Regions from separate parts of the Bacillus sp. SRI_025 genome, predicted to be linked through region 1. Evidence: a T-box and tRNA genes for the amino acid it is inferred to sense, from the RefSeq annotation. Region 1 holds a T-box; the other holds one or more tRNA genes.
The links. The T-box of region 1 lies ahead of thrS (threonine--tRNA ligase). A T-box ahead of a tRNA ligase gene usually reads a tRNA of that ligase, here a tRNA-Thr.

Region 1 (3,413 bases):
TGATATATGTTAAATCAAATTTCTCAGGCATTTGAAAATCCAGCTGAATTGTGGCGCACTGATGGCTCCGCTGCAGGGCATCTTTAATATGAAAATCGATCTTCGGTCCATAAAATGCCCCATCTCCTTCATTTAGCTGGTAGTCGACCTTTAGACGATCAAGCACATTTTTTAGTGCTGTTTCGGATATTTCCCAAATGGCATCATCCCCTAAGGCTTTTTCTGGACGAGTGGATAGCTCGACGGAATACTCAAACCCAAATGTCCGATACACATGATCAACTAATTGGAAAATCCGTTTGATTTCAGCTTCGATTTGATCTTCTCTTAAAAAAATGTGAGCATCATCTTGGCAAAATGTCCTGACCCTGAACAATCCATTTAACGCTCCGCTAAATTCATGACGATGCACCTGGCCAAACTCAGCCATTCTGATCGGGAGGTCTCTGTATGAATATAAGCTGTTTTTGAACATGAGCATATGCCCTGGACAGTTCATCGGTTTTAAAGCAAAGCTTGTATGGTCTACTTCTGAGAAATACATATTTTCATGATAATGATCCCAGTGCCCTGACTTTTCCCAAAGCTCTTGGTTCATCATAAACGGTGTACTCACTTCTTCGTATTGCGCTTTTCCTCGCACTTCTCTTGAAAAGGCCATTAATTCATTTCTGACAATCTGACCTTTTGGTAAATAAAACGGCATGCCTGGTGCTTCTTCTGAAAACATAAAGAGGGATAACTGCTTCCCTAATTTCCGGTGATCACGTTTATTTGCTTCTTCCATGAAATGAAGATAATCAGCTAGATGATTTGGATGCTGAAACGCTACACCATACACTCGCTGCAAGACATCCTGATTGCTATCTCCCCGCCAATAAGCCCCTGCAACACGTGTTAGTTTAAATGACTTTAAGTACCCTGTAGAAGGTACATGCGGCCCGCGGCATAAATCTACAAATTCTCCTTGCTGATAAACTGTGATGGCTTCTTGAGAGGGTAACCCTTTTAAAATATCCAGCTTATATGGATCATGTGCAAACAGCGCTTCTGCTTCTTTGTAAGAGACCTCTTTTCTTTGGATGGGATGATTCTCATTTATGATGTTTTTCATCTCTTTTTCAATTTCTTCCAAATCCTCTACGCTTAATGTTTGATCGAGCTTCATATCATAGTAAAATCCATTTTCAATGACAGGACCGATTCCTAGTGTGACATTGTCATATAACCTTTTCACAGCCTGGGCTAATACGTGTGCAGATGTATGGCGCAGCACTTCAACCCCTTCTTTTGAATCAAGTGTGACAATAGACAGCCGAACATCGCTGTTTAGCTTTTCACTTAAATCAACCATTTGATCATTGACCTTTCCCGCCACCGCTTTTTTTCTTAAGCTCGGACTAATATGGAAGGCAACATCTGCAACAGTCGTACCTGCGGGAAACTCCTTTATCTTTCCATCTAGAAATTGAATCTTCACCATGTTTTCTCTCATAACTGACACACCTTTCCTATTTTTTGAAATAAAAAAAACACACCCATCCCTCATAGAGGGACGAATGTGTAATCCGTGGTTCCACCCAAATTCCCATAACGCGTATTCGCTTTATGGCTCTGGTGCCGTAACGCGGCATTGACGGTATTGGATACTGCAATTTTCCCCAATACAGCTCAAAGGTGGTAAGACAGCTTTTCTGCGTTAGGAAGATTTCAGCGTGACTTCCCTCTCTGGTAACCGATAAAAGCTGCTCATGTCCTTTTCAAAGCAATGATCCTATATGAGTGTACAAAAAAACACACCCATCCCTCATAGAGGGACGAATGTGTGATCCGTGGTTCCACCCAAATTCCCATAATGCGTATTCGCTTTATGGCTCTGGTGCCGTAACGTGGCGTAAACGATATTGGATACTGTAATTTCCCCAATACAGCTCAAAGGTGGTAAGACAACTTTTCTGTGTTAGGAAGATTTCAGCGTGACTTCCCTCTCTGATAACCAGTAAAAATGGCTCATGTCCTTTTCTTCGCTTTTAATTTCTCCATATCTTACATGATGATAATGGATGATGTAAAGCTTTATTTTGAGTAAAGCTAATGAAATTCATTCTTTAAAATGGCATTTTGAGTGATTTTACTCAGGCTATAATCAATTTGCCCTAAATACTCAATTAGCATCCTAATGTAGGTAGTAATCTTAAGCCAGCCATAATTCCCTTAGATTTCTCAATCCTGATAATACGTGTATAACTGTGAAATTTCTATCTCAATTCCACCTTTAAGAAGTCTCTCTCTCCTACTGTGAAATAGCTTATCTAATATTTCTTTCTTGTCCTCAAATCGTCCATAATGGATTTTCTTATGACAGACTAAACAAATTGAAACAATATTAGCATGGATGTCTAAACTGTGATCAAATTGATCCTGATATTGCATTGGTATCAAGTGGTGAGCCTCTACATAATTCTCTCCATTAAACTTAGAAATAAAATGCTTATGCTGTTTATCGAACTCACATAAATAATCTGCATCAGCAACAGCTAAAACTGCATATTTAGGATTTCTACTCCATACCTTTTTATTTTTCACTAACCTATGTTCAGGCTTATCTCTTGGCTTATCCTCAATATCAGCTCTACCGACATCAGCAGGATCTCCTATTAGGTACTTTTCAAACTCCTGCTCCTCTTTAAATAGCTCTGCTTGCAACTCAGAATCATCATAATATTCAATGTATTTTTTAAAATGATTTAAAGCTACACTATACATCCTATGTCCTTTTTCATTCTTCTTTTTGAACTCTGGATTACTAAGAATTTCATCGATAAAGGCAGCATCAGTTAGATTAAATAAATTAATCTTCTGTAATCCATAGTCTCCTAATTCTGAGGATATAGTGCCGATCGCTTTAGAGTATCTTCCAATAGAGTATGGTTTTATATTTGTATAAGTTCTCAACCAATCAGCAAAAGTATCTTGATTCATCAATGGTACGACTCACTCTCTCTGTATATTGTTTTCTTTATAGATAGATATTCAGAAGAATTAATATGCTCTATTGAATGGTTACAAAAACAATATTTGACTCAAACAAAACTTAATTTATACCATTCTGAAGAATATACCTGCATACCTCTAAGAATTTCTCCTGAATCATTCAGATAAAAATTCCCTCAAAAAAGGAAATTTAGTTCATGTTCTTTTTCACAAATTCCCCTTCACAATCGTTCTCTTGGCTTTCTTAACAATTCTGCTTGTCGCTTTTGTATTAGAATCCTTTGACCACTGTTCGCACAGATTTCGTACCCAATCAGGCTGTGTTTTACTAGCGTCATTCAGCCAGTTTCCTACAGAATCTTGAACATATGTTGATGGATCAGATTTGAGGTGATTTAGAATTGGCAGTGCTCTTTCTG
Region 2 (3,413 bases), on a different contig from region 1:
CTGATATTTCTTTTGATGACTCATGTTGAATCCCCCTTTGTTTTTCGTTTCATGGAGCGGATGGCATGCCTTGTCTTGTCAATATATTGCGCTGTCTCTTCATATTGACGAGAAGCTAAACTGAGGAACAAGACATCAATTAAGTAGAGCTGTGCCATTCTAGAGGAAGTGGCAGCACTGCGAAAAGGTGCTTCATTGGAACCGGACGTCGATAGGTGAACATCACATAAAGCAGAAACGCTAGTATGACCTGGATGTGTTAAAGCAATGGTTTTCACTTGGTTGTCTTTTGCGAGCTGAAGGGCTTGAATGATGTCTAACGTTTCTCCTGAAAAGGAGATACCAAACACAATGTCATTCTCTCCTGCATTTGCAATGACCGTAGATGCAATGTGCATGTCAGTGAAGGCTGTCGCTGCATAGTTAATTCTGAGAAATTTCTGCTGGGCATCAGCTGCGACGATGCCAGATGCACCAACACCGATAAAATGAATTTGGTTTGCATTCAGCAGTAATTGAACAGCCTTTTCTAAAGCATCTGCATTTAAAATAGAAGCGGTGTCCTTAATCGATTGAATCGAGTTTCCAGCTGTTTTTTGAATAATGGATTGAAGTGGTTCATCTTGTTCGATATCTCTGTAGCCTTGTTTATCGTCATGCATCAAGTCTCCAGCGATCCGCATTTTTAAATCTTGATAGCCATCCAGCCCGAGAGATTTACAAAGACGGATGACTGCAGAGCTGCTTGCGCCGGCTGCCTGACTGATTTCGTGTACTGTACTTTTAATGACTTTGTCAGGATGGGCAAGGATATAGTCTGCAATGATTTTTTCAGATTGGGGGAGCTTTGATTTGATTGTGTGTAGTAGGGTAAGTCCACCTGCTGACATGAGCTCTACCTCCTTTAGGATTGATAACGTGAGATCGCTTTGTCGATATGACCATTCGTTTTGCTCAGTAAATCTTTGGCTGTTTTCTTGTCTGTGTTTGTTTGGAGCATGACGATGGCGGTTTTGACTTCTAAGTCTGCTGCTTCGAGAGTCTTCACGGCTTGTTCGTAGGAAGCATTTGTCACATGTTGAATGATGGTGATGGCGCGTTCTTTTAATTTATGATTGCTGACTTTAACATCAACCATCAGGTTTTCATATACTTTGCCTTGTCTGATCATGACTGAGGTGGAAAGCATATTTAAAATCATTTTATGAGCGGATGCTGCTTTCATTCTTGTTGACCCAGTGATGGCTTCTGGTCCTACAATGACCTCAATGGCGCAATCTGCAAGCTCGCTAATTTCTGCTTGTTTATTGCAGCTGAGTGCTACTGTTTTAGCTCCAATTGACTTTGCATAGTTTAAAGCGCCGATGATATAAGGTGTCCTGCCGCTTGCGGCAATTCCGACGACTGTATCTTTTGATGTCAGGTGGATGTGTACTAAATCCTGTTTGCCGGCTTCTTCACTATCTTCCACATCTTCGGCAGCTTGAGAAAAAGCTGAGTCTCCGCCTGCCATGATGCCTACAATGACATCAGGTGAGACGCTATAGGTTGGGGGACATTCGACAGCATCCATTACGCCAATTCTGCCGCTTGTTCCGGCGCCTAAATAAACGAGTCTGCCTCCATTTGAGATGGATTCATAGGCAAAGTCACTTGCTGTTTTGACATGGGGAAGTACAAGGTTGACTGCTTGAGCGACCTTCATATCTTCTTCATTAATCATCTGGAGTATTTCAAGCGGATCTGCTTGAGAAATTCCCATTGTGTTGGGGTTTCTTGATTCTGTTGTCAAAGAACGCAGTTGAGATGGCTGCATGTGACATACCTCCTTATTTCTTCATTTTCAGTATATTGAGTATGGTACGAAATTTCAATATTATATTTGAATATTGAAATTATATTTCAGTAGAAATGTTGAATAAATAGGGAGCAAATAGTTAGAAAATAAAAAAAATAAAAATCCCCTTTACAAAAGGGGGACAACCTGTATATAATAACTTTTGTCAGCTTCACGGAAACAACAAACTTGACAAACTGGCCCGTTGGTCAAGCGGTTAAGACACCGCCCTTTCACGGCGGTAACACGGGTTCGAATCCCGTACGGGTCACCATGATGTGGAGGATTAGCTCAGCTGGGAGAGCATCTGCCTTACAAGCAGAGGGTCGGCGGTTCGAGCCCGTCATCCTCCACCATATGCCGGTGTAGCTCAACTGGTAGAGCAACTGACTTGTAATCAGTAGGTTGGGGGTTCAAGTCCTCTTGCCGGCACTGTTTTATCTTTATCAATTCCATATGTGGAGGGGTAGCGAAGTGGCTAAACGCGGCGGACTGTAAATCCGCTCCCTCCGGGTTCGGCGGTTCGAATCCGTCCCCCTCCACCATTTTTGGGCTATAGCCAAGCGGTAAGGCAACGGACTTTGACTCCGTCATGCGTTGGTTCGAATCCAGCTAGCCCAGTTAAGACACCTTTTTCAAAAAGGTGTCTTTTTTTATGTTGGCGGAGGGACTGTATAACTATTCAAAATGTTGTCGAGTTGAGTCAGAAGGCATCAAGAAAGTAAAATATAAGCATGAACGGAAAGGGGATGTACATATGGGAGAGCAAAAGAAGGTCACGATTGTTGGAGTTCCGATGGACTTGGGGCAAACGAGAAGGGGCGTCGATATGGGGCCGAGTGCGATTCGTTGTGCAGGCGTAAAAGAAAAATTGGAAACGCTCTCATTTGATGTGGAGGATCTAGGAGATATTCCAGTTGAACAAAGAGATGATGAGAAAGGTTTATATACAAGTGAAAAGCTAAAAAATTTGACCGAGAATGCTGGGGCGAATCAGCTGCTTGCTGAGAAGGTTGACAGTATTGTGCAATCAGGTTCGTTTCCGCTCATTTTAGGTGGTGATCACAGCATTGCGATTGGCACACTTGCTGGGGTAGCCAAGCATTATGAAAACTTAGGAGTCATTTGGTATGATGCACACGGGGATTTGAATACGGAGGAAACCTCTCCTTCTGGAAATATTCATGGCATGCCGCTTGCTGTCAGTCTTGGTTTTGGGCATGCTGATTTAACAAACATTGGCGGTTATTCGCCTAAATTGAAACCTCAAAATGTCGTTATAATTGGTGCTCGATCCTTAGATGAAGGAGAGCGGGCATTGATTCGAGAGAAAGGCATTAAAGTCTATACGATGCATGAAATTGATCGTTTAGGGATGACAAGGGTGATGGAGGAAGCTATTGCTTATCTAAAGGAAAGAACAGATGGTGTCCATCTCTCGCTTGATTTAGACGGGCTAGACCCAGCGGAATGCCCTGGTGTAGGCACTCCGGTAGCAGGCGGCATTAGTTACCGGGAGAGTCATCTTGCAATGGAGCTTTTAGAGGAGGCGGGTATTTTAACGTCTGCTGAATTT

Region 2: it has a tRNA-Thr gene. The T-box ahead of thrS (threonine--tRNA ligase) is inferred to sense a tRNA for this amino acid. The anticodon was not compared.

What each region holds. Positions count from the first base shown of each region.
Region 1 covers NZ_JBYEGB010000005.1:61,900-65,312, forward strand. The annotation lists gene thrS (threonine--tRNA ligase) at 1-1,495, opposite strand, end outside; T-box leader at 1,549-1,773, opposite strand; T-box leader at 1,811-2,034, opposite strand; gene AC20OE_RS14835 (HNH endonuclease) at 2,224-2,982, opposite strand; gene AC20OE_RS14840 (DNA alkylation repair protein) at 3,202-3,413, opposite strand, start outside.
Region 2 covers NZ_JBYEGB010000007.1:186,679-190,091, reverse strand. The annotation lists gene AC20OE_RS17725 (PTS transporter subunit EIIC) at 1-24, opposite strand, end outside; gene AC20OE_RS17720 (MurR/RpiR family transcriptional regulator) at 21-890, opposite strand; gene murQ (N-acetylmuramic acid 6-phosphate etherase) at 905-1,816, opposite strand; tRNA gene AC20OE_RS17710 (tRNA-Glu) at 2,037-2,111, shown strand; tRNA gene AC20OE_RS17705 (tRNA-Val) at 2,118-2,193, shown strand; tRNA gene AC20OE_RS17700 (tRNA-Thr) at 2,197-2,269, shown strand; tRNA gene AC20OE_RS17695 (tRNA-Tyr) at 2,298-2,382, shown strand; tRNA gene AC20OE_RS17690 (tRNA-Gln) at 2,387-2,458, shown strand; gene rocF (arginase) at 2,595-3,413, shown strand, end outside.